One region of the Micromonospora sp. M42 genome, then DNA from elsewhere that is predicted to be linked to it. Evidence: riboswitches for the same ligand, from Rfam matches in the RefSeq annotation. Region 1 holds a riboswitch; each other region holds the start of a gene.
The links. Region 1 has a riboswitch for cobalamin ahead of MCBG_RS01850 (acyl-CoA thioesterase). Riboswitches for the same ligand answer to the same signal wherever they lie in the genome.
Positions count from the first base shown of each region.

Region 1 (9,732 bases):
GGCACGCTGCACCGCCTCGGCGTCCTGCCGATGGCGCTCGTCGGCCTGGCCGAGGAGACCGCGAAGCTGATCGTGCCGGCCGGCATCCTGCTGCTGTGGCGGCGGCACCGGTCACCGGCGCAGGGCCTGGTGATCGGCGTGGCCTCCGGCGCCGGGTTCGCCGCGCTGGAGACCATGGGGTACGCGTTCGCCGCGTTCGTCGGGTCGGAGGGCAACCTCGGCGCCGTCGAGCGGACGCTGCTGGTTCGCGGTCTCACCGCGCCCGCCGCGCACCTGGCCTGGACCGGGCTGACCGCCGCCGCGTTGTTCACGTTCGCCGCCGCGCCCGGCGGCCGGAGACTGGCGGCGTTCCTGCTCACCTTCGCCGCCGCCGTCACGCTGCACACCTGCTGGGACACGTTCGGCACGCAGCCCGCGTACGTGTTCATCGGCGGTGTGTCGCTGGGCTGGGTGCTGCTGCGCCTGCACCTGGACCGCGAGCGGCCCGCCGCCCCGCCCCGGGCGCCGGAGCGTGATCCTCACCAGCTCGCCGAGGTGGCGGGGTCGGAGCCCTCCTGATGCCGCCATCTCGGCGAGCTGGAGTCGAGCAAGCGTCAGCCGGCGGCCAGCCGGACACCGAGCGCGACGAAGGCGACAGCGCAGAGCCGGTCGACCCGCCGCGACCAGCGGCTGTCGCCCCAGCGGCGGGCGAACCGCCCGGCGCCCACGCCGAGAGCCAGGTCCACGGTGAGCTGCACCGCGACGAACAGCGCGCCGAGCAGCACCAGCTGTGCCGCCACCGGGCCCGCGTCGGGCCGGACGAACTGCGGCAGGAACGCCACGCTGAACAGGATCATCTTCGGGTTGAGCAGGTTCGTGAGCAGCCCGCGCCGGAACGCCCGCCCGGCGCCGCCGCCGTCCGCCCCGTCCGCCGCGACGCCGGGCCGGCCCGTGCCGCGCAGCGCCCGCAGGCCCAGCACGATCAGGTACGCCGCACCGGCCCACCGGATCGCGGTGAACAGCACCGGGGACGCGGCGATCACGGTGGCGAGTCCGGCCACCACGGCGGCGACGTGCACCGCCTCCCCGGCCGCGACCCCGAGCGCCGCCACCGCCCCGGCCCGCGCGCCGTACCGGGTGGCGTTGGCGAGCACGAACATCATGTCCGGCCCGGGGGTGAGCATGAGCACCACGATCGCGGCCAGGTATCCCGCGAGCGTGGCCGCCGACAGTCCGAGCACGCCTCAGCCCTCCTCGGCGCCGTCGAGCAGCGCCCGGCGCAGCGCCAGCCGGTGTTCGCGCCGGATCTGCGCCTCCCGGTAGCACCGCCGGTCACCGTCGGTGCCGGGCAGCAGCGGCGGCACCGGCCGGGGCTGGCCCTCGTCGTCCACGGCCACCATCACCAGGTGCGCGGTCGCCACGTCCACCGGCGGCACCGCGCGGTCCCAGCGGTCCGCGCTGACCTTCACGGCCACCTCCATCGAGCTGCGGCCGGCCCAGGTGATCCGGGCGTCCACGTGCACCACGTCACCGACGCGGACAGCGCGCAGGAAGGCCGTCTCGTCGATGGCGGCGGTGACGGCCGGTCCGTCGGAGTGGCGGGCGGCGACCACCCCGGCGACCGAGTCGATCAGGTTGAGGATCCGGCCGCCGTGCACCGTGCCCATCAGGTTGGTGTGGTGCTGGTCCATGATCTGCGACAGGGTCAGGTGCGACGCCGACGGTGGTCGGCCGGTGAGGGTGATGGCATCGGTCACGGTGCGGTTCCGTCCTCGCAGAAGCGGACCGCCGACCGGACGGGGGAGTTGCACGTCGAGGCACGCCGACGGCTCCCGCCCGGCGTGTCACCCGCCCGACCCACCCGCGAGGTCGACGGCAGCGCGCACCGGTGGTACGCGCGACGCGGGCAGGTCTTCGGACTCGCGGGCCCGACCGGGGTCGCCGGTCGCCTACCGGCCGTCGCTTCCCAGGCCGGTGGCCCAGTGCTGTTGACGGCTGTCGTTCCCACTCACCGCTGCGGGGCAGTCCCGGACTTCCACCGGGTTCCCTCTTACGACACCCGGCCGTCGCCGACCGGGTGAACCAGCGCTCCCGGCAGCCTAACCCAGCCCCGACCCGCCCTCGCCGCGACCCGCGTTCCGCCCGTCCCGCAGACGCGCAGGCTCTTCGGCGCACCCGTTGCCGGGCCGCCGACGCGGACGCGGTCCACAGAAGGGGACTCGCCTCCCGCTTTGTAGGACGCCCGGAGATCTTGGAAGGAAAGCGCCCCTAGAGGGGCCGTTTCGTACCAAGATCTCCCGGGCCGTCCGCATCGGCGGGTGACGGGTCAGGACGAGCGGCGACGGCGGAGCAGCAGTGCCGCCGCGCCGGCCACCGCCACCGCGGCGACCGCTGCGCCGGCCAGCAGGCCCACCGGCAGACCGTCGTCGGCGTCGGCCGAAGCGTCGGCGCTCGCCGGAGAGGCGTCGGCGCCTGCCGCAGCGCCCGCCGAAGCCGAAGCGCCCGCCGAGACGTCTGCGGAGGCGGCCGGCGAGGGAGCGTCGGTGGTCGAGGACGTGGCGGCCGCCGGGGGAGCGGCCGGGTCGGCGACGGTGAAGCGGTACGAGCCCTGGACCGGGTGGCCGTCGCGGGAGACCACGCGGTAGGCGACGGTGTAGGTGCCGTTGCCCAGCGGCTCCTCGATCGTCACCGTGCCCGTCGCGCCGTCCACGGCGGGCGCGCTCGCGGGCACCTGACGGTCGGTGGCGTCGCGCAGCGTGATGGTGGTGAAGGCCGGGTTGAGCCGTTGCAGGAACCGCAGCGTCACCTGCGTCGGCGCGGTGGTGAGCCGGGCGTCGCGGGCCGGCGTGGCCTCCTGCAGCGAGTTGTGCGCCGCCGCGGGCGTGGCCGGGACCAGCAGCAGCGCCGCGGTGAACAGCGCGGCGAGGAGTGCGGAGACGGTACGGGTACGCATGACGCGCCTTCCTGGTCGTGGTCAGCGTCGTGGTCAGCCGAGCAGTTGCTGGCCGATCCAGCCGCCCTCGGGGCAGCCGGGCGGTACGGCGAACACGGCGGAGCCGATCGGGGTGGTCCACTCGTTGAGCAGGTCCCGTTCGGCCAGCCGCCGCTGGATGGGCAGGAACTGCCGGGCGATGTCGGCCTGGTACGCGGCGAAGACGAGCCCGCTGTCCGCGTGTCCCTCGGCGGTCGGCGCGCCGTCGTAGTTGTAGGGCCGGCGCAGGATCTTCTGCCGGTCGTCGGTGACGCGGGCCCGGGTCAGGTGCGAGAAGTCCGGGATCACGGTGAGCCCGTCCGGCCCGAGCGCGGCGAAGTCGGGCTCGTCGTGCTCCGCCTCGCCGGTCAGCGGCGCGCCGGTGTCGAGGCGCCGGCCCACCGCGAGTTCCCGGTCGGCGCGGCCGAGCAGGTCCCACGTCTCCAAATTCATGCTGATCCGGCGCACCACCAGGGTGGTGGAGTCGCGCAGCCAGTCCGGCCCGTCGGTCACCCAGACGGCGGTGTCCGCCGACACGCCGGGCCTCGGGTTGGCGGTGCCGTCGAGCTGGCCGAACAGGTTGCGCTGGGTGCGTCCGGGCTCGGCACCGGCGGCCCGGCGGAAGCCCTGCTGCACCCAGCGGACGGTGGCGAACGGGCGGCTGTCCTTGGTCAGGACCCGTTGGGCGTGCGCGACGGTGAGCGGGTCGTCGGCGCAGATCTGCAGCAGCAGGTCGCCGCCGGACCAGCGGGGCTGCAACCGGTCGATCCGGAACGCCGGCAGGTCGGCCACCGACGTGGGGCGGCGGTCGTCGAGCCCGGCGGCGGCGTAGAGCCCGGGGCCGAAGCCGAACGTGACTGTCAGCCGGGCCGGCAGCAGGCCCAGTTCCGGCTCGGTGTCGGCCAGCGCCGGGCGACCCTGGGTGAGCCGGGCGGCGTCGTCGGAGAGCAGTCGCAGCATCCGCCCGCTGGCAGGTATGCACGCCAGAGGCTAGGGACTTTGCTATGATCCTGTAATGAGACCATTGTAGGTATTATCAGGCCCACCATCGTGTTCGCATTGGTGCTCTTTCAAGCCTCAATTGGGTATTTTGGGATGCGCAAGAGTCGACGTACCGACCACAGTTGGCTCGTCATTTACTCAGCCTTCCACGCTCACTCAATTCAGCTGGTTGCATCTCGAGACGCCTAGACCTGCGTCAGAAACAAGACAATACCCGCGACTCACTGCATTATTCTTATAATACACGGGAGTTAACCGTGTCCGGGCGCAGCGTGAACGCGACGAACGGGGAAGAGCCTGGGGCTCGGTGGTGACACCGGACTGGCGCGCGCCGGGGAACGGCTCGACAGCGCTGCCGACCTGGGCCACCGGGACGGCGTCGTCGGGGCGTACCCCGTGGGAACTGAGGGCGGCGAGGGCACCCGCGCCGGCCAGCGCGCCCCCGGCGGCCGCCGCGCCGCCGGTGAGCAGGCCGCGCCGGCTGACCCGGCGCGCGGGCGCGCCGGTTCCGGTCATGACGCGGGGCTCGCGCCGTGTCCGGGCGCGTACGTCTCCTGGGCGCCGGTGAACGGCTTGGCCCCGCGGTGAACGTCTGGGTGCGCCCGTCGGCGAAGGTGAGCGTGACGTCGAGCTGGTCGCCGGGGCGCACCGGGCGGGTCAGGTCCATCAGCATGAGATGGTCGCCGCCGGGCTCCAGCGCGGCCTGGGACCGGGCGGCGACCACGACGCCGCCCTGCTTCTGCCGCATCGCCATCTTCCCGTCGGTCATGGCCATCTCGTGGATCTCGGCCCGGGACACGTCGGTGGTCACCCCGGTGATCGTGACGTCGGCGTCGCCGTCGTTGACGAGCGTGGCGAACGCAGCGGTCATGCCCTTGTCGGCGGCCTTCACCCACGGGTCGCGGATCGTCAGCACGCCCGCTGCCGCGCTCGCCGGGGCCGAGGCGGGCGCCGACGCCGACGGCGCGGTTGTGGGCGTGGCGTCGGCGGAGCCGCAGGCGGCGAGGGACGCGGCCAGGACGGCGGCGCCGATCAGGGCCGCCGTGCGTGGGAAGCGTCGACTGGTGGTGCTGGGCATGCGGTCGTCCCCTCGAAGATCCGGTGTTCGTACCGTTGGTCGGGGCGGCGCCGCGGATAGTTCCGGCCCGGGGAGTCGGTCGCGTCACATGCCGGCCGGGCTCACCGCGACCGGGGACCGGGGAGCGCCCGGAAGGCATAATGGTTCCGGGTGTCACGTGGCGCGCCGGGCGCGGCCGTGGCCGGAGAGGGCGCCCGGACGAGGGAGGCGGACGGTGACGGCGACGACCGGGGCGACCCGCAACACCCGGCAGCGCGCCGAGGTGCTGGCGCTGCTGCGGGAGCTGGACGGCTTCCACAGCGCGCAGCAGTTGCACCAGATGCTCGTGCAGCGGCAGGCGAAGGTGGGTCTGACCACCGTCTACCGGACGTTGCAGCTGCTCGTCGACAACGGCGAGATCGACTCGGCTCGGCTGCCCGGCGGCGAGCACCTCTACCGGCGGTGCAGCCAGAGCCGCCATCACCACCACCTGGTCTGCCGCCGCTGCGGCCGTGCGGTGGAGGTGGCCGGCCCGGCCGTGGAGCGGTGGGCCGACCAGGTCGCCGCGCAGCACGGTTTCACCGACGTCGGGCACACCCTGGAGATCTTCGGCACCTGCGACCGCTGCGCCGCCTGAGCCACCGGCGCGGGCGGGCCGGTGACCCGCCCGCGCCGGACCGCCGGTCAGCAGTTGCGCAGCGCCGGTGACTGGTTCAGCAACTGGCCGCGGCTGGAGGTGAACCGGCGGTACGCCTCGGAGCCGGCCGCGCCGGGGCGGAACGCGGCCACCCGGTGGCAGTTCTGGAACGCCAGCGTGATCCCGAAGTGCCGCTCCAGCCCGGCGCGGATCGCGTCGCTGGCCATCGCGCGCAGCAGTTGCCCGCGCTCGGCGTCGCCGGGCGGCGGCACGACGTTGTCGGCGAACTCGGCGTCGGTCGCGGCCAGGTCGGCGGCGACCCGGCTGACCGTCTCCCAGGCGTACGGCAGGGAGTCGCGGACACAGGCGACGAACGCCTCCTCGTCGACGGGACCGGTCTCGGCGGCGTGCAGCAGGGCGGGCGGAACGGTGAGCGACATGGGTCCTCCGGCAGCTCTAACGAACACGGTTTCCATTACCATCTGAGGACACCACGTCACCGGACGACCGTCAAGGACCGGCGCACGCGAAACGGCGGACGGACCCGAAGGCCCGTCCGCCGTGTGACGTCGCGGAACGTGTCAGCGCAGGTGCGCCTCGATCGCCTCGATGACCCGGGGCCGCAGCTCGGCGGCGCGGATCACCGCGTCGACCGAGCCGACCTCGACCGCCCGCTGGATGCTGTGCACCCGGTCGAACTCGGCGGCCACCTCGCCCAGCTTCTCCGCCCGCACCGACCCGCGCAGCTCGTCCAGCTCCGCGCTGAGCGTGGCCCGCTCGGTACCGGTGGCGGACGCCACCCGGCTCTCCAGCTCGCGTACCCGGGAATCGGCCGCGGTGCGGGCGGCGACCTCACCGGCGAACACCACGGCGGCGGCCGGCGCGCCACCGAGCACCGAGGCGAACGACCCCTCGATCGCCAGCACCGTCATGTCCGGGTTGAGCGCCTTGGAGAAGACCACGAACGCGCCGCCGTGATAGCGCGAGATCACGCAGAACACGATCGGGCCGCGGAAGTTGACGATCGCCCGGCCGATCTCCGCGCCGTACTCCAGCTGCAGCTTGCGCATCGACTCGGGTGAGCCGTCGAAGCCGGACAGGTTCGCCAGCACGACCAGCGGCCGGTTGCCGCTGGCCGCGTTGATCGCCCGCGCGGCCTTCTTCGACGAGCGCGGGAACAGCGTGCCCGCGGTGTAGGTGTCCGGGCCGTCGGTGGGCGGGAAGCCGTGCCGGGGCACCGACCGCGACTCGATGCCGAGCAGGCACACCGGGATGCCGCCCAGGTGCACGTCCTGCACCACAGCGGTCTCCGCGTCGGCCATGCCCGCCCACCGCTCCAGCACCGGATGGTCCTGGTCGGCGAGGGCCCGCATGACGGTACGGATGTCGAACGGCTTCTTGCGGTCCGGGTTCGCGGTGGCGGAGAAGATCTCGCCCACCGTGGCGAAGTCGCTGCCGGCCACCGCGTGCGGGTAGCCGCAGATGTCCCGGTCCACCGGGTCCATGGTGACGGCCCGGCGCGGCGCGTGCTCGCCCGGCACGACGTACGTGTGGTCGTAGTGCGCCATCAGCACGTCCCGTGCGCCCGGCAGGTCCGGCGCCCAGTACTGCGCCTGCCCGTTCGGGCCCATCACCCGGTCGTAGCCGCCGATGCCGAAGTTGTCCTCGGCGGACACGCCGCCGGAGAAGTCCAGCGACTGCTTGCCGGTGAGCACCATCGCCGAGTCGGGCGTCATGACCAGCACGCCCTTGGTGTGCATGAGCATCGTCGCCTCGGCGTTCCAGTACGGCTGGGCGCCGACGTTGATGCCCGCGACCACGATGTTGATCTCGCCGCCGTCCTGGGTGAACTCGACGATCCGCTTCAGCGCCGCGGCCACCCAGTCCATGTTCTCGGTGCCGGAGGTCATCGAGATCCGGGCGCCGGCGCTCAGCGCGTACCACTCCAGCGGCACGCCCATCCGCTGCGCCAGGTCCAGCGCGGCGATCACCCGCCGGCACTCCGGCTCGGACAGCGCGCCGAGCGACTTGGTCGGATCGCCGAGCAGCACCACCCGGGTCACGCCCTGCGGGTGGCGGGGCGTCGGCGTGGTGACCACGCCGGCCACGATCGCCGCGCTGTTGCGGCCCTTGGGCCGGTCCACCGGCACCAGCTGGTGGTCCGCGTCCAGGTCGTGCTCGACGAAGTCGCCCAGCAGCCCGGTCAGCTCGTACGGGTAGACGGTGTTGCGGCTGGCCGCCCGCAGCACCTTCAGCCGGTACTCGTCCAGCGGCTCGACCGGCTCGCTCGGCGGCTCACCCACGTCCAGCCGGGCGTGCCCGGTGACGTCGAAGGTGATCCGCACGCCGACCTTGGTCAGCTCGCCGGTACGGCGGTCACGCTGGCGCGCGATGAACAGGATCTCCTCCAGCTCCGCGCCCACCGTGGTGGGGCGTACCCGGCCGGCGATCAGCTCCATCTCCTCGCGGGTCAGCTCGCTGGGCGGCCACACGTAGATGACGATCCGGTTGGTCGGGAACCGCGACTTCGACGGCCGCCGCGACTGCGCCCGGCGGATCGAGTCGATGCAGGCCGCCACCGTGTCCTCGGTGGTGGGCAGCGACACCAGGCGGCCGTCCTGCTCCCGCAGCCCGGTCAGGTCGCGTACCTGCGCGAACGCGACCAGCCGCTGGTCGGACGGGTTCTGCCGGGCCACCGCCTGGAACAGGTAGACCTCCTCGTCCAGCGACGGCAGGCGGGTCAGGTCGAACTCGCGCAGCCGCTCCAGCTGCATCCGCTGCGCGATGTGCGGGTGCAGGCCGCGGATCAGGCGCTCCTCGGCCATCCCGTCCGCGCCGGGCCGGAACGTGAAGTGGTGGTGCATCACCGCGCCGCCGCGCCCGGCGACGGTGGTGGTGATCCGGCGTACCGCCGCCGGCAGCGGGTGCGCGTTCAGCACGTCGAGCAGCGCGGCGGCGGTGGCGTCGAAGTCCTCGGGCTGGTTCTCCCAGGACAGGTAGACGTCCGCGTCGACGGCGTCGCGCTCGCCGGCCACCTCGGCCAGTCCGCGCAGCGCGTCGCCGAGCGCGTCGAACCGCACCGCCGCCGACACGACGCTCGAACCGTCCCGCCCGGCCACCACGAACGTGCAGCCACCGGTGGCCCGGGTGGTGACCTCGGTGAGCGCCTTGTTGCCGTAGTAGCGGCGGGTCAGCACCTCCAGCATCGTCGCGTTGTCCAGGTCGTCGCGGACCAGGCGCTGGCCGAGCAGCCGGACCAGCGGCTCGGTGCTGCGTACCATCTCGGCGACCCGGTCGGCGCGGTCCGGCGCGTCCGGGTGCGTGTCGAGGTGCCGCAGGTGCGCGCGGACCCGCGCGTAGACCCGGGCCCGGTTGCGGCGCAGCAGCGGCTGGGCGAACCAGGCGAACACCACGCCGCGCGCCAGGTCGGCGACGACCGGGAAGCGGACCTGGGTGGCCGCGACGAGACGCTCCAGGGTGAGGCCGGCGGGCTCGCGCAGCGCCTCGTCCGGCGGCGGCTCGCGCAGCCACGAGCGCAGCAGCGCGGCGATCACCGTGGCGTCCGCGGCGGCCCGCTGCAGGGCCAGGAAGATCCGGAAGACCGCGGCCTCCAGCTCGGGGGAGCGGTCCAGCTCGGTGACGCCGTAGTGGGCGAGCGCCTTGGCGAGGCGGGCCCGGAACGAGTCCGGGGAACCGGCCCGCTCGACGTCGAGACTCTGCAGGTAGGTGTGGAAGTACTCGCGGGCGCTGTGCACGTGCCCGGCCGGCCCGTCGTCGCCGGGACGGTTGCGGCTCAGCTCGGCCAGGTCGGCGAAGACGCCGACCAGTTCCAGCTCCTCGGCCAGCGGCCGGTGCCCGGCCTCGGTGGCCGCCCGGCGCGCGTCCAGGTAGTCGTCGAGCACCCGGCGCTCGTCGTGCGGGTCGACGTCGTAGCCGAGCAGCAGCGCGCACAGGTCCTCCTGGCCGCGCTCGGCCCGGGACCGCGCCGGCACGTCCGCCGCAGGCGCCGGCAGGTCCAGCTCGACAGCGGGACCGGCCGGGCCGTCGGCGGCCTCGGCGCCTTCCTCCGCGAGCGGCTCCAGACGC
Region 1 is NZ_KK037233.1:499,672-509,403, forward strand. It holds gene MCBG_RS01840 (PrsW family glutamic-type intramembrane protease) at 1-558, shown strand, start outside; gene MCBG_RS01845 (LysE family translocator) at 594-1,220, opposite strand; gene MCBG_RS01850 (acyl-CoA thioesterase) at 1,224-1,736, opposite strand; cobalamin riboswitch at 1,867-2,068, opposite strand; gene MCBG_RS01855 (copper resistance CopC family protein) at 2,306-2,932, opposite strand; partial or broken gene MCBG_RS01860 (Dyp-type peroxidase) at 2,966-3,922, opposite strand; partial or broken gene MCBG_RS01865 (copper chaperone PCu(A)C) at 4,465-5,030, opposite strand; gene MCBG_RS01870 (Fur family transcriptional regulator) at 5,245-5,646, shown strand; gene MCBG_RS01875 (SCO5389 family protein) at 5,694-6,086, opposite strand; gene MCBG_RS01880 (ATP-binding protein) at 6,228-9,732, opposite strand, start outside.

Region 2 (9,732 bases), 1.9 Mb from region 1:
CGTCAAGGGAGATTCATGACCGTCCATTTCGTCGGGGCCGGGCCCGGCGCCGCCGACCTGCTCACCCTCCGCGCGGTACGCCTGCTCGAGTCCGCCGACGTGTGCCTGTACCCGGGCACGTACCTCGACGCCGAGGTGCTGGAGCACTGCCGTGACGACGCCCGGCTGATCGACACCCAGCACCTCGACCTGGACCAGATCACCACGCACCTGGTCCAGGCACACGCCGACGGGTCCGAGGTCGTACGGCTGTGCTCCGGTGACCCGTCGCTGTACTCGGCGGTGCACGAGCAGGCACGCCGGCTCGACGCCGCCCGGGTCCCGTGGGACGTCACGCCCGGCGTGCCGGCCTATGCGGCTGCTGCCGCCGCCGTCGGCGCCGAGCTGACCGTCCCGGAGCTGGCCCAGTCGGTCGTGCTCACCCGCGCGCAGGCCCGGTCCACGGTCATGCCGTCGGGAGAGAAGCTCGCCGCGTTCGCCGCGACCGGCGCGACGCTCGCCCTGCACCTGGCGGTCACGCGTACCCGCGAGCTGGCCGCCGAACTGGCCGGCTACTACGGCCACGACTGCCCCATAGTCGTGGTGCACCGGGTGTCGCAGCCGCAGGAGCTCATCCTGCGCGGCACGCTGGCCGACATCGGCGGCCGGGTCGAGCAGGCCGGTCTGCGACAGGCAGCGGTCATCCTGGTCGGCCCGGCGCTGGCCGGGGACGTCCGTGGCGGCGAGTCGTTCCTCTACTCGGCCGGTCGCGAGCGCCGCGTGCGCGGCTGATCAGGGCACGAAGCGCGGGCTCCAGACACGTCCGGCCGCGGTGACTCGCGTCGCCGAGGCGCCGATGATCAACAGGCATTTCATGTCGATGCTGCCGGGGTCCAGTTCGCCGAGCGAGGTGACGGTGAGACTCTCCCCGGCCCGGCCGATGTCGCGGCCCACGACCACGACCGTCCGGGGGGACTTGTGCTCCAGCAGCACGGCCCGGGCCTGCGCGACCTGTTCGGTGCGTGAGCGTGAGCGCGGGTTGTAGAGGGCCAGCACCAAATCCGCCTCGGCGACAGCGCGCAGCCGCTTGACCACGACCTCCCACGGCTTGAGCCGGTCCGACAGGCTCATCACCGCGAAATCGGCCCCGATCGGCGCGCCCGCGCGCGCCGCGACCGCCTGGACGGCGGAGATCCCGGGTACGACACGGATGGCGAAACCGAAAGTAGCGGGTTGTCCACCCCTGCCTCGAACACCGCCGACGCCATGCCGAAGACGCCCGCGTCACCGCCGGAGACGACCGCGACGCGCTCACCGGCGACCGCCAGATCGAGCGCCTGCCGGGCCCGCTCGAGCTCGACCGTGTTGCCGGAGGCGTGGCGGACGAGTCCGGGGCGCTTCGCGACGCGCTGGACGTACGGGCCGTAGCCGACGACGTGGCCGGCCTCGGCGAGCACCTGCGACGCCTCGGGGGAGAGCCACCGATCGGGACCGGGGCCGAGGCCCACGACGACGACCTCGGCACCGGGATAAGGTTCGGTGACCCTGGTGGCCGGGAGGTCGTAACGGGCCACTCCGGGCCGGGTGTCGCCGGGGACCAGCACGATCGAGAAGTACGGCACCGTGGCGGGGTCCACGTCGGCGACAGGCAGTACCCGCTCGGCGGTCATCGACGCCCGTTCGACGTACCAGGAGCCCTCGACGCGCCCGGCCTGCTCGAGCGCCGAGCGGACCTTGGTGAACGTCCGGCCCAGCTTCATGATCACCGCCCCGTCGGTGTCGGCGAGACGCCGGGCCAGCTCGGGCTCGGGCAACGTTCCCGGCAGCACGGTCAGCACGTCGGTCTGCCGGACCAGCGGCAGGGCGGTGGTGGCGGTGGCGGCGGCGAAGGCGGGCACACCGGCGACGACCTGCGTGTCGAACTCGCCGGCGAGCCGGTCGTGCAGGTACATGAACGAGCCGTAGAGCATCGGGTCGCCCTCGGCCAGCACGACCACGTCGCGGCCCGCACGAAGGTGGGCCCGCAGCCGCTCGGCGGCTTCGGCGTAGAAGTCGGCCATCGCCCCGGCGTACCCGCCCGGGTGCTCGGTGCTCTGGGTCGTCACCGGATAGACCAGCGCCTCCTCGATCACGTCGTCCGGGAACAGCCCGGCAGCGATGCGGCGCGCGTTGGACTGTTTGCCGACACCCTGGTGGTAGGCGATGACCTGGGCCGCGCCGATCAGCCGGGCGGCTTTGAGCGTGATCAGTTCGGGATCACCCGGGCCGACCCCGACGCCGGACAGCCGCCCGGTCACTCCGCCTCCCGGGCGAGGGCGTTGAGCGCGGAGGCGGCCATCGCCGAGCCGCCCCGGCGCCCGGTCACCACGAGATAGGGCACGTCGAGGCCGGGGGCGTCGGTGGCGAGGTCGATGAGCGCCTGCTTGGACTCGGCGGCGCCGATGAATCCCACCGGCGTACCGATGATCGCAGCTGGTCGTGGCGCGCCGTCGCGCAGCATCTCCAGCAGGTGGAACAGGGCCGTGGGGGCGTTGCCGAAGGCGACGACCGCGCCGGCGAGGTGGTCGGTCCACAGCGACACCGCCGCCGCCGACCGGGTCGTTGCCCACCGGTGGGCAAGCGCCGGGACCTCGGGTTCGTGCAGAAAGCAGCGGACCTCGTTGTCACGGGGCAGGCGGGCGCGGGTAACGCCGGCGGCGACCATGTGCGCGTCGGTCAGGATCGGCGCCCCCGCCTCCAGCGCCCCGCGGGCGGCGGCCACCAGGCCGGGGTGGATCACCAGGTTGCGGGTGAGGTCGGTCTGGCCGCATGCGTGGATCATCCGCACCGCGACCTTCTCGGCGTCGGCCGGCACACCCGAAAGATCGGCCTCGGCACGGATGGTGGCGAACGAGGCGTCGTAGATCGCCGCGCCGTCGGTGACGTAGTCGTAGCGGCGTGCCGGTGTGGTGAGACTCATGCGTTCTCCAGATCGGGGACGAGCAGGGTGCGGTACGGGGTGACGACGATCTCGCCGGCGCCGAGCGCGCGGATCTCCTCCAGCAGGGGAGCGTCCACTCGGCCGCCGGAAGCCGCGAGGTGCGCGGTGACGCGGCCGTCATCCTGAACGATCCTGCCCAGCGCGGGTGGAGGTGTGCTCACCCGGGTCCGCTCGGCACGGTCGAGTACGGTGCCCAGCAGCGCGGCGCCGGCGCCGGGCAGCTCGTCGACGTGCCAGGGTGAGTCAGGCCGGTCACCCGCGAGCCCGGCGAAGCGTACGGCGAGCCCGGTCAGCGCCGCGGCGGCCTCGTCCAGCCGGATGACTGGCCCCCACGCCGAGGTTCCGGCGCGTAGCTGCGCGGTGTCCGAGTCGAGCGCCACCAACCCCAGGTCCAAGTCACGGCTGACCAGATCACCGCGGCCGTCGTCAAGCACGAACAGGAACCGTCCGGTCAGCGCGGTGAGCCGGGGCTCGGCGCGCAGCCGTGCGTCGAGTCCGGCGACGACCGGGTGTAGATCGGCCCGGCCGCCACTGCGTCCGGTCAGCGGTGAGGCGAGGATGTTGCGGACCAGCTCGTGCGACGTGGACGGTACGAGCCCGGTCGCGATGACGTCGGCGACGACGGTCTCGGGCAGCCGCCCATCGTCGTGCTCGAGACCGCGCACCTGCAGGTTGGCGCGGCTGGTCAGGTGGACCGCGCCGTCGCCGTGCGCACGGGCCACCTCCACGAGTGCGCACAGCGCCGCAGTCGGCACGATCCCGCCGGGGACGCGCACCCGCACGAGCGCGCCGTCGTCGGCGATCCATGGGCGCAGCAGGCCGGGACACAGGTCGCGGCGGGTCCTCTCGGTCACGGCGACATGGTGCCAGAGCCCGTCCCCGGCGACACCGGCTGTCGGTGCTACCGTCGTGATGCCAGTCAAACTCAGCCATGAGCCAGGGAACCCGGTGCGAATCCGGGACTGACGCGCAGCGGTGAGGGTGACGGGCGGGGCACGACGCCACTGGACCCACGGTCTGGGAAGGCGCCCCGTCCGGTTGATCCCGAGTCCGAAGACCTGCTGGCCGCAGATCCGTCTGCGACACGTGCCCATCCAGGCCTCGCGCACAGGCCCCGGACGAAAGAAGACCCCGTGTCCCGATCGCACCGGATCACCGGCTCCTGACCCCGTGAGCGTCCTCGTTCACGTCGCGACCGCACTGACGGACGCCGCGTCGCCGGTGCTACGCGGGCAGGCCGAGGCAGCCGGCGCCCGACTGGCCTTCCTGCAAGCCGGCGAGCCGACGCTGACCCATGTGCTCGACCTGCTGCACGCCGAGGGCACCCGGGAGGTTCGCCTGGAACCGGTGAGCACCGACGACCTGACTTTCGCCCGTTCGTGGGTGGGACGCGTGGCCGGCCACTGGCACCGTCAGCAGATCGACCCGCCGGTCATCCGGTTCGGCGAGCGCGCGATCACCGGGCACGAGGCGCCACTCACCTCACCGGCCTGGGACACCCTGCCGCCGTACCGCCATCATCTACTGCTGTGCCGCGGCCCGCGCTGCAGTGCCCGCGGCGCGGACGAGACCTATCGCGCGATCGTGGGCGCGCTCGTCGAGCAGCAGCTCACCGACGCCGACGTCCTCATGGCCCAGACCGGCTGCCTGTTCCCGTGCAACCACGGACCAGTCGCCGTCGTGCACCCCGACGGCACCTGGTACGGGCCGGTGCGACCCGGCGACGCGGCACGCCTCGTCGGCGAGCACCTACGCGCCGGCCGTCCGGTCGGCGACCTGCGCCTCGGCTCCCGTGTCACCGAAGGAGAAACATGACACGTATCGCCCTGCTGTCCACCTCGGACACCGACCTGCTCTCGGCGCGGGCCAGCAACGCGGACTGGTCCTGGGCCAACCCTGCCCGGCTCACCGGCGAGCGCCGCGACACCCTGACCACCGAGGCCGAAGTGGTCGTTCTGCGGGTGCTCGGCTCGCCCGAGGACGTACGCGACCTCGCCGCGCTGATCCGCGGCACCGGCCGTCCCCTGGTCGTGCTCGGTGGGGAACGGACGCCGAACGCCGCGTTGATGGGGCTGTCGACCGTCCCGATCGGCGTCTGCGCCGAGGCGCACCGCTACCTCGCCGAGGGCGGCGCGGAGAACCTGCGCCAACTGCACGCCTTCCTGTCCGACACCGTGCTGCTGACCGGCGAAGGCTTCGAACCGCCGGCCGTGCTGCCCGAGTGGGGAGTCAGCCGGCAGCCGGCCCCGGACGCCCGGCCCCGCGTCGGAGTCCTGTACTACCGGGCCCACGAGGTGAGCGGCAACAACGCGTTCGCCCACGAACTCGCCGATGCCATCGACACCACCGGCGTGGCCGCCGGCGTACCGATCTACGTCTCGTCACTGCGGGCGGCGCCCGAGGAGTTGTACGCCGAACTCGCCACCCTGGACGCGATCGTCGTCACGGTCCTGGCCGCCGGCGGCGCCCGGCCCGCCACCGCGAGCGCCGGCGGCGACGACGAGTCCTGGGACGTCGAACGGCTGCGCGCCCTCGACATCCCCGTGCTGCAGGCTCTGGCGCTCACGTCCGGCAGAGCCGAGTGGGAGGCGTCCGACGAAGGCGTCACCCCGCTCGACTCCGCGACCCAGATCGCCATCCCCGAGTTCGACGGCCGCCTCATCACCGTCCCGTTCTCATTCAAGGAGGTCGACGCCGACGGCCTGCCCCGCTACGTGACCGACCCTGAGCGATGCACCCGCGTCGCGGGCATCGCCGTCAACCACGCCCGACTGCGGTATGTCCCGCCCGCCGAGCGCAAGGTGGCCCTCGTCCTGTCGGCCTACCCGACCAAGCACAGCCGCATCGGCAACGCCGTCGGCCTCGATACGCCCGTGTCGGCGATCCGATTGCTGCGCGCGATGCGAGATGCCGGCTACGACCTCGGCGCACCCGGCGCAATTCCCGGGCTCGACCCGCTGCTCCCGGTCGAGGGAGAGGATGCCGACACGACGGCCGGCAACGCGCTCATCCACGCTTTGATCGCCGCCGGTGGGCAGGACGAGGAGTGGCTCACGCAGGCTCAGCTCAGCGAGTCGCACGTGCGTATCAGCCGGGACGACTACCGGCGCTGGACTGCCGGATTGCCCGCCGCGCTGCGCGACGCCATGGCCGAGACCTGGGGCGAGGCTCCCGGCTCGCTTTTCGTCGACGACGACGGCGACATCGTGCTGGCCACCCTGCGCGCCGGTAACGTCGTCATCCTCATCCAGCCCCCGCGTGGCTTCGGCGAGAACCCGGTCGCGATCTACCACGACCCGGCCATGCCTCCGTCGCACCACTACCTGGCCGCGTACCGCTGGCTCGAACACGGCTTCGGCGCCGACGCGGTGGTGCACCTCGGCAAACACGGCTCGATGGAGTGGCTGCCGGGGAAGAACGCCGCGCTCTCAGCCGCCTGCGCCACGGACGCGGCAATCGGCAGCATGCCGTTGATCTATCCGTTCCTGGTCAACGATCCTGGCGAGGGTGCCCAAGCCAAGCGCCGCGCGCACGCCACCATCGTCGACCACCTGGTGCCGCCGATGGCACGCGCCGAAAGCTACGGCGACATCGCCAAGCTGGAGCAACTGCTCGACGAGCACGCCAACATCGCCGCGATGGACCCGGCAAAGCTGCCCGCGGTCCGCCAGCAGATCTGGACGCTGATGCAGTCCGCACAAATGCATCGCGACCTCGGCCTGGACGAACGGCCCGGCGACGAGGAGTTCGACGACTTCCTGCTGCACGTCGACGGCTGGCTGTGCGAGATCAAGGACGTACAGATCCGCGACGGATTGCACGTGCTCGGCCAGGCGCCGACCGGACAGGCACGCGTCAACCTGGTGCTCGCCGTGCTCCGCGCGACACAGGTCTGGGGCGGACAGAACCGGGCACTGCCCGGCCTGCGCGCCGCGCTGGGTCTTGCCGAGGACGCCCCGGCGGCCGACGTCGACGCCGTGGAAGCGCAGGCCCGTGCCCTGATCGAGGCGATGGAGAAGGCCAGCTGGCAGGCTGACGCGATCGACGCGCTGCACGACGACCCGGTGGTACGCGACGTCCTGCGCTTCGCCGCCGAGCAGGTCGTGCCGCGACTGGCCGCCACCACCGACGAACTGACCAACGTCCTGCACGCGCTCGACGGCGGTTTCGTCCCGGCCGGGCCCTCCGGCTCCCCGCTGCGCGGACTGGTCAACGTCCTGCCGACCGGCCGTAACTTCTACACCGTCGACCCGCGGGCCGTTCCGTCCCGTCTGGCCTGGGAAACGGGACAGGCGATGGCCGAGTCCCTCGTCGCCCGGCATTTCGCCGAAACCGGCGAGCATCCCCGATCGGTCGGCCTCTCCGTGTGGGGCACCTCCGCGATGCGCACCTCCGGCGATGACATCGCCGAGGTGCTGGCGCTGCTGGGCGTACGCCCCATCTGGGACACGGCCTCACGCCGGGTCAACGGCCTGGAGGTGATCGGCCTCGACGAACTCGGCCGGCCCCGCATCGACGTTACCGTGCGCATCTCGGGATTCTTCCGCGACGCCTTCCCGCACGTCATCGAACTCCTCGACGACGCCGTGCAGCTCGTCGCCGGGCTCGACGAACCCGATGAGCGCAACTACGTGCGGGCACACACCCGCCACGACCTCGCCGAGCACGGCGACCAGCGGCGGGCCACCACGCGGATCTTCGGTTCGAAGCCCGGATCGTACGGCGCCGGCATCCTCCAGGTCGTCGAGTCCGGCACCTGGCGCGACGACGCCGACCTGGCCGCCGTCTACACCGCCTGGGGCGGCTTCGCCTACGGCCGCGGCCTCGACGGCATCGCGGCAACCGACGACATGCGAACCAACTACCGGCGCATCGCCGTCGCCGCGAAGAACATCGACTCCCGCGAGCACGACATCGCCGACTCCGACGACTACTTCCAATACCACGGCGGCATGATCGCCACGGTCCGCGCGCTGACCGGCGCCGAACCCAGGGCGTACGTCGGTGACTCCACCACGCCCGACGCCGTACGCACCCGCAGCCTGCAGGAAGAGACCAACCGCGTCTTCCGCTCGCGGGTGGTCAACCCGCGCTGGATCGCGGCGATGCAGCGCCACGGCTACAAGGGAGCGTTCGAGCTCGCCGCCACCGTGGACTACCTCTACGGCTTCGACGCCACCGCCGGTGTCGTCCACGACTGGATGTACGAGTCACTGGCCCGCGAATACGTCCTCGACGAGACGAACCAGCAGTTCATGCGCCGCGCGAACCCCTGGGCACTGCGCGGCATCGTGGAACGGCTGAACGAGGCCGCCGACCGTGGACTGTGGGCCGAACCGGACGCCGAGGTCATGGCGGAGATGGCCCGCGTGTACCTCGAGGTCGAGGGAGACCTGGAGGATCAGGCGTGACACGGCGCCTCACCCTGGTCGGCCTCGGCCCGGGCGACCCCGAACTGGTCACGGCCCAGGCCGTCCGGGCACTCAACGAGGCCGACTACTTCCTCGTCGCCGACAAGACCGGACAGCACCCGGGCACGGCCGACCTCATCGCGATGCGCGAGGCGATCTGCGCCCGGCACGTCACCGGCGCCTGGCGGCTCGTGCACGTACCCGACCCGGAACGCGACCGTGCCGGCCCGGCCGACTACACCGGCGCGGTACGCGACTGGCACGAGGCACGGGCCGAGGCGTTCGAGCAGGCATTGCTGGACAACCCGGGAGACGCCGCAGTGCTCGTCTGGGGCGATCCGGCCCTGTACGACTCGGCGATCCGTGTGGCCGACCGCATCGCCGAACGCGCACGGGTCGACATCACCGTGGACGTCGTACCCGGCCTCAGCAGCATCCAACTGCTGGCGGCACACCACCGGCTCGTCCTCAACACAATCGGCGGCCCGATCACCATCACGACCGGCCGCCGCCTGCTCCACGACGCGGCGACACACGACAACCTCGTCGTCCTGCTCGACGGGGCATTGACCTGTCGCCAGCTCCCCGAACTGTCGGCCTGGCGGATCTGGTGGGGCGCGAACCTCGGCTCGTCCGACGAGCAACTGGTGGCCGGCAACCTTGACGAGGTCGCCGACCGAATCTGGTCCCGGCGGACGGCGGCGAAACAGAGCCGCGGCTGGGTCATGGACACGTATTTGTTGCGCCGGGCCGGCAGCCTCGAGCGGCGATCCTGAGAATCACATCCTTTGACCCACCGATGATCACCCAGCCGTGAACGCACTCCTGCGATCGTTGGCCGCAACCCGTTACTGTGCGTGCCGCTCTAACGCCTTGCGCCGAGCCTTCCTTCACTACAATCGCCGTTGTAGCGGCCGTGCTCCACGCGGAGTAAGTAGATCGCGTAGTGATCCGTTGATGATCGGATGTCGGCGACCGTTTCAGTACGGGCGCGTCTAATTGGTTGCGCCAGCCAACGTCGGGCAGGGCTCAACCCCGATCCTGGTGTTCGACGCCTGGGAGCACGCCTACTACCTGCAGTACCGCAACGTCCGCCCGGACTACGTGGACCGGCTGTGGAACCTGGTCAACTGGACCGACGTCATCTCCCGCTTCGACGCCGCCCGCGCCGCCACCCCGAAGATCTGATCGGGATGACCGGGTACACCCCCGAGGCGGCCGAGATCGTCCAACGCGCCGCCGGGGTCATCGCGGCCAAGCATCGCGGTGACCTCGCGGGCGCGGAGGAACTGATGTCGGCGTTCGGCTCCGAGCAGTCCCGCACCCTCGGCTTCTACCTCCTGGCCGATCTCGCTCTGGGCC
Region 2 is NZ_KK037233.1:2,434,041-2,443,772, reverse strand. It holds gene MCBG_RS11045 (bifunctional cobalt-precorrin-7 (C(5))-methyltransferase/cobalt-precorrin-6B (C(15))-methyltransferase) at 1-19, shown strand, start outside; gene MCBG_RS11040 (cobalt-precorrin-4/precorrin-4 C(11)-methyltransferase) at 16-771, shown strand; gene MCBG_RS34775 (precorrin-3B C(17)-methyltransferase) at 772-1,173, opposite strand; gene MCBG_RS11035 (precorrin-2 C(20)-methyltransferase) at 1,110-2,276, opposite strand; gene MCBG_RS11030 (precorrin-8X methylmutase) at 2,273-2,938, opposite strand; gene MCBG_RS11025 (sulfite reductase subunit beta) at 2,935-3,813, opposite strand; cobalamin riboswitch at 3,859-4,040, shown strand; gene MCBG_RS11020 ((2Fe-2S) ferredoxin domain-containing protein) at 4,046-4,774, shown strand; gene cobN (cobaltochelatase subunit CobN) at 4,771-8,370, shown strand; gene cobF (precorrin-6A synthase (deacetylating)) at 8,367-9,146, shown strand; partial or broken gene MCBG_RS31680 (Fe-Mn family superoxide dismutase) at 9,397-9,558, shown strand; gene MCBG_RS11005 (hypothetical protein) at 9,564-9,732, shown strand, end outside.
Region 2: it holds a riboswitch for cobalamin, as region 1 does, so the genes downstream of both, MCBG_RS11020 ((2Fe-2S) ferredoxin domain-containing protein) here and MCBG_RS01850 (acyl-CoA thioesterase) in region 1, are expected to answer to the same signal.

Region 3 (9,665 bases), 1.9 Mb from region 1:
GGTGTCTCGGTCGAGCATGCCTCCCGGTTCGTGTTGATCGGCACGATGAACCCGGAGGAGGGCGAACTGCGCCCGCAGCTGCTCGACCGGTTCGGCCTGACGGTCGAGGTCGCCGCCCCGCGTGACCCCGTCCTGCGGGTGCAGGCGGTCCGCCGCCGGCTCGCATTCGACGCCGACCCGGAGGGCTTCGCCACACGCTGGGCCGGCGAGCAGGAAGCCCTGCGCACCCGGCTGGCCGCCGCCCGGCGCTCGCTGGCCGGTGTCGTGCTCGACGACGAGACGCTGACCAGGATCGCCGAGCTGTGCGCCGCGTTCGACGTGGACGGCCTGCGTGCGGACCTCGTCACCGCTCGCGCCGCCGCGGCGCACGCGGCCTGGCGGGGACGTACGCGAGTGACACTCGAGGACATCCGCATCGCCGCCCGTCTCGCGCTGCCGCACCGCCGCCGCCGCAACCCCTTCGACGAGCCCGGCCTGGACCAGGACCGCCTGGACGACCTACTCGGCCACAACGACCCCGACCCCGGACCCGACGGTCCCGGCGGCGGTCTGCCCGACGACACCGGGCACGACGGATCGGCCGGGGACGTGCCCGGCTCTCCCGGCGAGAGCCCGCCCGTACCGGAGCCCGAACGGCAGGCCGCCACATCGATGGCATCCGCGGGCGAGCCCGCACGTGCCCGCTTGCTGGTCGTGAAAGGAACCGGCGACGGTCAGGCCGGCCGGCGGTCCCGGGCACGAACACCGCAGGGCCGTGTCGCCGGGCAGCGGCGGCGCACGTCCGGCGACGGCCGGCTGCACCTGCCGGGCACCATCACCGCGGCGGCGCCGCATCAGCATTCCCGGGGTGGCTTGACCGGCGGTCGCGGCCTCGCGCTCGTGCCCGGCGACCTGCGCCGGGCCGAGACCGTCGGGCGCGAGTCGAACCTCGTGCTGCTGTGCGTGGACGCGTCCGGTTCGATGGCGGCCCGCCGCCGCATGGAGCAGGTCAAGACCGCTGTGCTGTCGCTGCTGCTGGACGCCTACCGCCGCCGGGACAAGGTCGCACTGGTGACGTTCCGCCGGCACACCGCCGAGGTCGTCCTGCCACCGACCGGCTCGGTCGACGTCGCCTCCCGCCGCCTGGCCGACCTACCGGCCGGTGGCCGGACCCCGCTCGCGGAGGGCCTGGAACGCAGTGGGGAGGTGCTGCGCCGGGAGGCGCTGCGCGACCCGTCCCGCCGGCCCCTGCTCGTCGTGGTGACCGACGGCCGCGCCACCTCCGGCCCGGACCCGCTGGGTCGTGCCCACCGCGCCGCCGCCGCGCTCGCCACCAGCGGTGTCCAGGTCGTCGTCGTGGACTGCGAGACCGGACGATTCCGGCTCGGCCTCGCCGCCCGGCTTGCCACTCATCTGAGGGCCGAGCACGTGCCGCTCGGTGAAGTGACCGCCGACGGGCTCACCGGGGTCGTTCGCACGGCGACCGCTCCGCGGGCGGGGGTGGCCTGATGCCGCAGGGTAAGCCGCTCACCGTCCCGGACGACGGCAGCACCACCCGCCAGCGGCGCAACCGGCCGCTGCTGATGGTCCACACCGGAAACGGCAAGGGCAAGTCGACCGCCGCCTTCGGTATGGCGATGCGCGCTTGGAACCAGGGCTGGGACATCGGGGTGTTCCAGTTCGTGAAGTCGGCCAAGTGGCGCATCGGGGAGCAGACCGTCCTGGAGAGGCTCGGGCTGCTGCACGAGCAGACCGGCGAAGGCGGGCCAGTCGAGTGGCACAAAATGGGCTCCGGATGGTCCTGGAGCCGTAAGAGCGGCACCGAGGCGGACCACGCCGCGGACGCCGCCGAGGGCTGGGCGGAGGTGAAGCGCCGTATCCAGGCGGAACGGCACCAGCTCTACATCCTGGACGAGTTCACCTATCCGATGCAGTGGGGCTGGGTCGACGTCGGCGACGTCGTGGAGACACTGGTCCACCGTCCCGGCCGTCAGCACGTGATCGTCACCGGGCGCCGGGCCGACCACCGGCTGATCGAGGCAGCCGATCTGGTGACCGAGATGCAGCACGTCAAGCACCCGATGGACGTCGGCCAGAAGGGCCAACGAGGCATCGAATGGTGAGCCTTCCGCGGCTGATCGTCGCGGCGCCGGCCTCCGGCCACGGCAAGACCACGGTCGCGACCGGGCTCATGGCCGCGCTGGCCGCGCGCGGGCACACCGTGTCGGGGCACAAGGTGGGGCCCGACTACATCGACCCCGGCTACCACGCGCTGGCCACCGGACGCCCCGGCCGCAACCTCGACCCGCACCTGACCGACCCCTCACTCGTGATCCCGCTGCTGCTGCACGGCGCACGCGACGCGGACATCGCCATCGTCGAAGGGGTCATGGGCCTGTTCGACGGCCGCATCGGCGGCGACGGTTTCGCCTCTACCGCGCACCTCGCGGCCCTGACCGCCACCCCGATCCTGCTGGTCGTGGACGTCTCGCACACCTCGCGCAGCGTAGGGGCCGTCGTGCACGGAATGGGCACGTTCGAGGCCGGCGTCACCGTCGCGGGTGTCGTGCTCAACAAAGCCGGGTCCGCCCGCCACGCCGCCGAGGCGGCCCGGGCGGTGGAATCCACCGGCGTACCGGTGCTCGGGATCCTGCACCGCGACCAGGGTGTCAGCGCCCCGTCGCGCCACCTCGGGCTCGTGCCGGCAGCCGAACGTGAGGAGGCCGCCGCCGCCCTGGACGTGCTGGCCGAGCAGATCGCCCGCCACGTGGACCTCGATGCGGTGCTGCAGGTGGCACGCACCGCACCCGATCTGGACGCCCAGCCATGGGATCCCGCCGCGCACGTCCGGCGGCTGGGCGCCGGATCACCGGTGGTTGCGGTCGCGGCCGGGCGTGCCTTCACCTTCCGGTACGCCGAGACGACCGAGCTGCTGCAGGCGGCGGGCTGCACCGTCGTTCCGTTCGACCCGGCCCGCGACCAGCGGCTTCCCGCCGGGACACGCGGGTTGTACCTCGGTGGGGGGTTCCCCGAGGTACACGCGTCCACGCTGAGCGCCAACACGACGCTGCGCCACGAACTGCGCCAGGCCGTCCTCGACGGCGTCCCCACCGTCGCCGAGTGCGCCGGCCTGCTGTATCTGTGCCGCTCCGTCGACGGCCATCCCATGGTCGGGGCGCTCGACGCCGAAGCAGTCATGACGCCGCGCCTCACCCTCGCGTACCACCGTGCCGGACTCGGCTCGGACCAGCTGCTCGGCGAGCGGGGAACCGCTGCCACCGGCCACGAATTCCACCGCACCACCGTCACACCCGGTCACGGCGAGCACCCCGCCTGGCGCATCGAGGGCCGCAATGCCGGATTCGCCTCCCCCAGCCTCAGCGCGTCCTATCTGCACGTGCATTGGGCTGGGCACCCGCATCTGGCCCAGTCGTTCACCGAGGCCGTACACCGGACGGCTGTCTCCTCAGCACGTTAGGAATCACCGTCACATGCAGCTGAACCTTACCGGCCGTAGCGTGCTCGTCCTCGACGGGAGCGCACCCGCCGCCGTCACGGTCAGTGCGCTGCTGCACAAGCGGGCCCTGGTCACCGTCGCCGCGCCGGCCGTGTGCGCCGCGCTGGAGGACCTCGCCCTCCGCGGGCGCCTGACCTGGGTCACCACCCCGGTCGACGAGAGCCGGTTCGACGTCGTGCTGCGTACCGTCGCACCCTCGGAGGCCGGGTCGGCGGCAGCGGTCCGAACGGCCGGACACGTCACGCTGGTCGGCGCCGGCCCGGGCGATCCGGGGCTGGTCACCGTCGCCGGACGCGCGGCCGTCAAGCAGGCCGACGTGATCCTCACCGACCGGCTCGCCCCGTGGGAGGCCCTGAAGTGGGCGCGCCCGGACGCCGAGATCATCGACGTCACCAAGATCCCGTACGGGCGGAGCACGAGCCAGGAACAGATCAACGCGCTGCTCGTCGAGCACGCCCGCGCCGGACGGCACGTTGTGCGGTTCAAGGGCGGCGACTCGTACGTCTTCGGCCGCGGCTTCGAGGAAGTCACCGCGTGCGCCGAAGCCGGCGTCCCCACCACCGTGATACCCGGCGTGACCTCCAGCATCGCGGCCCCGGAGCTGGCCGGCATCCCGGTCACCCACCGCGGACTCGTGCAAGGCTTCACCGTCATCTCCGGCCACGTACCGCCCGGCCATCCCGACTCGTCGATCGACTACGCCGCCCTCGCCCGCACCGGCACCACCCTCGTGGTGCTGATGGGCATGCGCAACCTCGCGGCCATCGCCGACGCGCTCGTCGCCGCTGGTCTCGACCGGAACACACCCTGCGCCGTCGTCGCGGACGCCGCCTCGGCCGGCCAGCGGGTGCTGCGCAGTACCCTCGCCGACGTCGTCGCCGACACCGCCGAGGCCGGCATCGGCGCGCCCGCCGTAACGGTGATCGGCCACGTCGTCGCCCTCGGACCGGCCGCCGTGCAGGCAGTCGCGACAGCGTCGCGTTGCTCCGATACCTGATATGGTCGTGCCACCCTGCTGAAGGAAGCCGGTGTGAATCCGGCGCAGTCGCGCTACTGTGACGCCGCTCGCGGCGAAGCCAGACCCTCCAGCCAGGTCGACCACCCATCGACGGGACGCAGCATCCCAAGGAGTGTCATGCCTCAGGCGACCACGGCCATTCCGGCCGTTCTTCCCACCATCCCCGTTCGCGCGCTCGCCCCCTGGGCGCTGTTCTTCGCGCTGGTCACCGCCGTCGTCCTGTATTTCGTGGGCGCCGAGCAGGGAGCTTTCTCCGTCTTCGAGGGCACCTTCATCCACGAGCTGACGCACGACGCACGGCACGTGCTGGGCTTCCCCTGCCACTGACACCACGCCACGCGGCAGTTCGCCCGGCCCGGCCGGAGTTTTCGTCTTTCCTCGTCACCGGCGCTGCGGGCGTTTCGTGATGCCCGCGGCCGGCTCTCGAACGGACCCTTGATGACCCCTCGCACTTTTCTCGTTCACGGGCTGCTGGCCGGGCTCATCGCCGGTTTCGCGGCCTTCCTCGTCTCCTACGTCGTCGCCGAACCCCAGGTCGATGCAGCCATCGCCCTGGAGGAAGCCGGTGCCGCCGAGCACCCGCACGACAATGCCACCGCCGAGCAGTCTCACAGCCACGATGAGGAGGAGGCCGAGGTCTCGCGTGGCACCCAGTCCACCGGGGGCCTGGCACTGGGCACCATCCTGGTGGGCATCGTCCTCGGTGGAGCGACCGCGCTCGCTGCCGCCTTCGCCGCCGGGCGTCTGGGCTCCCTGTCCGCACGGGCCAGCACCGCGGTGGTCGCCGCCGTCGGTTTCGTCGCCACCGCCCTCGTGCCGTTCCTCAAGTACCCCGCCACACCACCGGCGGTCGGCTCCGGTGACACGATCAACGAGCGGACCGCGCTGTACTTCGGGTTCTGGGCACTGAGCCTGGCCGCCGCGATCGGCGCCGTGGTCCTGGCCCGGCGTCTGCTGCCCCAGCTGGGCGCATACTCGGCGGTGCTGGCCGGTGCCGGTGCCTATCTCGTGGTCGTCGTGGTCGCCGGGGCTCTGCTGCCGACGGTCAACGAGGTCGGCGGTTTCCCGGCCGACACACTCTGGTACTTCCGCATCTCGTCGATCACGACCCTGGCCGCGACTTGGGCGGTCCTGGGTGCAGTGCTGACCGGTCTGGTCGGACGCGACGCGGACCGTGCCGCCGAGCGGCTGCGCCGCCAGGAGCTGGCGGCCACGCTCTGAACCTTCCCGGCTGAACCTCGCGTCAGGGTGCGGGCAACGCCCGCACCCACGCCAGGGCGGCGTCCACGTCACGGACCAGCGGCACTCCGGCCGGCGGCCCGGCGCGGCGCACGATCACGACCGGCATCGCCCGCTCGGCGGCGACCTCCAGCTTCGCGACCGTGTGGTCACCGCCGGAGTCCTTGGTAACTAGAACGTCCGTGCCCGCCATCACCTCCCGCTCGTGCGCGAGGGTGTAGGGACCGCGGCTGCGCAGCAGCTTCCACGACACCGGCAGAACGATGTCGGGCTCGTCCACCACGCGAACCAGGCACGCATGCCGGCGCAACGGTTCGACGAAGTGCGCCAGCGACTGCCGTCCGACGGTGAGGAACGGCCGGTCGCCCAGACCGGCCGCCACCCGGGCAGCTTCACTGTGGTCACCGGCCCAGTACCAGGCCGACGCCTCGGGGCGAGCGGCCCAGCCGGGCCGTTCCAAACGGAGCAGGGGAACCCCGGCGGCCGGGCACGCCGCCGCCGCGTTGGCGCTGATCTTCTCCGCGAACGGGTGCGTCGCGTCGACCACGGCACGCACCCGGGTCTCCGCCAGGTACGCGGCCAGTCCTGCGATCCCGCCGAAGCCACCGACGCGGACCTGCCCCACCGGCAGCCGGGGACGCGCGACCCGCCCCGCCAGTGAGGTCACGACCACGGCACCGTCGTCGACGAGCGAGGCCGCCAGCGCGCGGGCCTCGCCCGTCCCACCGAGCACGAGAATCCTCACGCGTAGGGTCCGATCACCGGCGCCGCGGGAGCGCCCCGCTCGGCTAGGTTCAGCAGCGCGTCGACCTCCAGGTGTTTCTCCGCCAGGTCGGCGAGCAGATCCAGCCGGGCCTGCCGGGCCGGCTCTGCGCCCGCCGCCAGCGCCTGCACCCACTGAGCATGGCCGATCTCCGCCCCACCCGCACACGCCATCGAATTGTTCGCCATGTTCCGTGCCTTGAACGGAGCGACCCGAACACCGCGCCGTGCGAAGGCCCGGCACAACGCGGTCGTCACCCGGCTCTTGCCCGCGTCCGACGTCGTGCCCGCCACCATGAGCCGCCCGGTTCGGCGAGCCTGTCCTTCCACCGCCCCAGTATCGCCTGCTGTCCATCCGCCGGACCGCCGGGCTCGGCGTGGGCGAGGTCCAGCCCGGGCTGGTGTCCGACGCTGCCCACCACTTCGGCCATCAGCAACGTGACCTCATGGACGAGTTCGTCCATGCTCTGCCCTGTCTGTGACTGGACCAGGGCCAAGGGCGAGTTCGGCGAGCAGCATGAAACCCGGGTGCGCACGGTCTCGTCGCCGATGGCGCCCAGCAGTTCCTCGGCGCCGGCGAAGTCACCGCGGTGTCTGGCCGCAATGACTCCCGCCGCCTGCTGCGCCGCGAGGAACGCCGGCCCAGCGCCGGCCTCGGTCATCGTGCCAGGATAATCGGGTTGCCGGCGCGGGGCGCGTCGAACCGCCGGGTCACGTCCGACCAGTGAACCGGTGGCCGCGTCGAGCGCCGCGTGCAGCAAACGGTTTCGCGCCGTCGAGGAAACACCTGTGCACGAATACGCCCAGACGCGCGGCCATCTGCTCGGCGAGCTGGTGGATCGTGTCGTGGCCAGCGTGGTGGGTGACCGACCGGGCACCGGCAGCACGTGCCGGGTCATGACGGCGGCCGGAACTCAATGACGGTCCGCCCGTCGTGAACCCGCACGTCTGCGTCGACGCCGTACACGTCGGCGAGCAGCGCCGGGGTGAGCACCCGTGCGGGTGGTCCCGCGGCGACGACCCGGCCGTGGTGCAGTACGACGACGGTGTCGCAGAACATGACGGCCAGGTTGAGGTCGTGCAGCGCGGCGAGGGCGGTGACCTGCGATCGGCGGACCAGGTGCAGCAGCTGAAGCTGGTGGCCGATGTCGAGGTGGTTGGTGGGTTCGTCGAGCAGCAGCAGTTCCGGCTCCTGGGCCAGCGCGCGGGCGAGCTGGACGCGCTGGCGTTCCCCACCGGACAGGGTCTGCCACTTACGGTCGGCGAACCCGGCCAGGTCGACCCGGCCCAGTGCCTCGACCGCGGCGGCATGGTCGCAGCCGGTGTCGGACCAGCGGGTCCGGCGGTGCGGGATGCGGCCGAGCAGGACCACGTCGCGGACGGTCAGGTCGAGGTCGGTCTCGGCGTGCTGGGCCAGCAACGCGATGCGCCGGGCCAGGGCAAGGCGCCGCAGCCGAGTCACGTCGTCGCCTGCGAGTGTGATGTTGCCGGTATCCGGGCGCACCAGGGCGGCGACGGCCCGCAGCAGGGTGGTCTTGCCGGAGCCGTTCGGGCCGAGCAGCCCGACCAGGCTGCCCGCCGGGACGGTGCCGGTGACGTGGTCGAGGATGCGGGCGGCGGGCACCGCCCACGAGACGTCGGAGATCTGAAGCATCAGCCGCGTACCTCCCGGCGGCGCAGGATCAGGAAGAACGCCGGCACCCCGACCAGTGCCGTCAGCACCCCGACCGGCAGCTCACGCGGTTCGAAGACGGTGCGGGCGGCGGTGTCGACCCAGGTCAGGAAGATGGCGCCGGCGAGCACGGCGACCGGTAGCAGCCGCCGGTGGTCCGGTCCGGTGATCAGGCGGGCGGCGTGTGGGAGGATCAGCCCGACGAACCCGATCGCGCCGCTGACCGCGACCAGCACGGCGGTCAGCAGGGCGGTGCCGACCAGCAGCAGCCACCGCAGCCGGTTCACCTCGACGCCGAGGCTCGCGGCGGCCTCCTCACCGAAGGCGAAGGCGTTGAGGGTACGGGCGTGCCAGCCGACCACCGCCAGCACCACGACCAGCACCGGTACCGCCCAGCCCAGGGCCGTCCAGTCGGCGCGGGCCATCGACCCGGACAGCCAGAACGTGATGCTCTGCGTGGCGTGCGGGTCGGCCACCCAGATGATCACGAAAGAGGTCAGTGCCGCGCACAGTTGTCCCACCGCGACCCCGGTCAGCACCACGCGCGTCGGCGACAATGCCCCGAACCTCCCGGCCAGGCCCACGACCAGCAGGAACGCGACAAGGGCACCGAGGAAGGCGCCGCCGGTCAGCGCGGCTACGCCACTACCGATGCCGGCCACGACCACCAGGACCGCGCCCAGCGACGCCCCTGAGGAGACCCCGAGCAGGTACGGGTCCGCCAGGGGATTGCGGGTGACGGTCTGCATGACCGCACCGGCCGCGGCCAGGCCCGCCCCCACCGTGGCGGCGCCGAGAACCCGGGGCAAACGTAGGTCCCAGACGATGTGGTCGCGCAGCAGCGGCACGTCCGAGTTCGCGAGTCCCAGGTGGCCGGCGACGACCGTCCACACCGTCCCGACAGTCAGGTCGGCCGGGCCGATGGTGACCGCGACGGCCACCGACAGCACCAGACCGGCGACCAGAGCCAGCACGAGCGCGGCCAGGCCGACCGCCCGCACCGGGCGGTGGGTGCGCACCGGGGCGGGCCGGGTGGTGACGGCGGTCAGCTCGGGGCCCCGGACGGCAGCGCGGCGATGCCCTGGGCGAGGGCTTCGACGCCGAGGACGTTGCGGACACCGGCCGTGGTTGACGAGAACGGGATCACCACGTACCACTGCTGTTTGACCGCGGGCAGGTCCTTGAGGGTGCGGTGCCCGGCGAGGAAGGTCTTCTTCTGCGCGGCGGGATCCCAGCTCGCGTCGACGAGCACGATGACCTCGGGGTTGCGGTCGGTGACGGTCTCCCAGCTTGTGTCGCCCCAGCTGCCGGTGAGGTCGGCGAAGGCGTTGGTGACCCCGGCCGCCGACATGATCATGTTGGGGGCGCCGCAGCAGGCGCCGACGCTCGGGGCGTCGCTGCCGCCGTCCCACCACATGACCTTCACGTTGCGGGCGGTGCCTGCGGCCGTGGCGATGCGGCCCTCGTGGTCGGCGATC
Region 3 is NZ_KK037233.1:2,445,703-2,455,367, forward strand. It holds gene MCBG_RS11050 (magnesium chelatase subunit D family protein) at 1-1,488, shown strand, start outside; gene cobO (cob(I)yrinic acid a,c-diamide adenosyltransferase) at 1,488-2,102, shown strand; gene MCBG_RS11060 (cobyrinate a,c-diamide synthase) at 2,096-3,457, shown strand; gene cobA (uroporphyrinogen-III C-methyltransferase) at 3,471-4,493, shown strand; adenosylcobalamin (AdoCbl) riboswitch at 4,493-4,633, shown strand; gene MCBG_RS11070 (CbtB domain-containing protein) at 4,632-4,841, shown strand; gene MCBG_RS11075 (CbtA family protein) at 4,953-5,735, shown strand; gene MCBG_RS11080 (cobalt-precorrin-6A reductase) at 5,758-6,486, opposite strand; partial or broken gene MCBG_RS33915 (cobyric acid synthase CobQ) at 6,618-6,812, opposite strand; gene MCBG_RS33920 (hypothetical protein) at 6,770-7,177, opposite strand; gene MCBG_RS11095 (ABC transporter ATP-binding protein) at 7,411-8,169, opposite strand; gene MCBG_RS11100 (FecCD family ABC transporter permease) at 8,169-9,188, opposite strand; gene MCBG_RS11105 (ABC transporter substrate-binding protein) at 9,233-9,665, opposite strand, start outside.
Region 3: it holds a riboswitch for cobalamin, as region 1 does, so the genes downstream of both, MCBG_RS11070 (CbtB domain-containing protein) here and MCBG_RS01850 (acyl-CoA thioesterase) in region 1, are expected to answer to the same signal.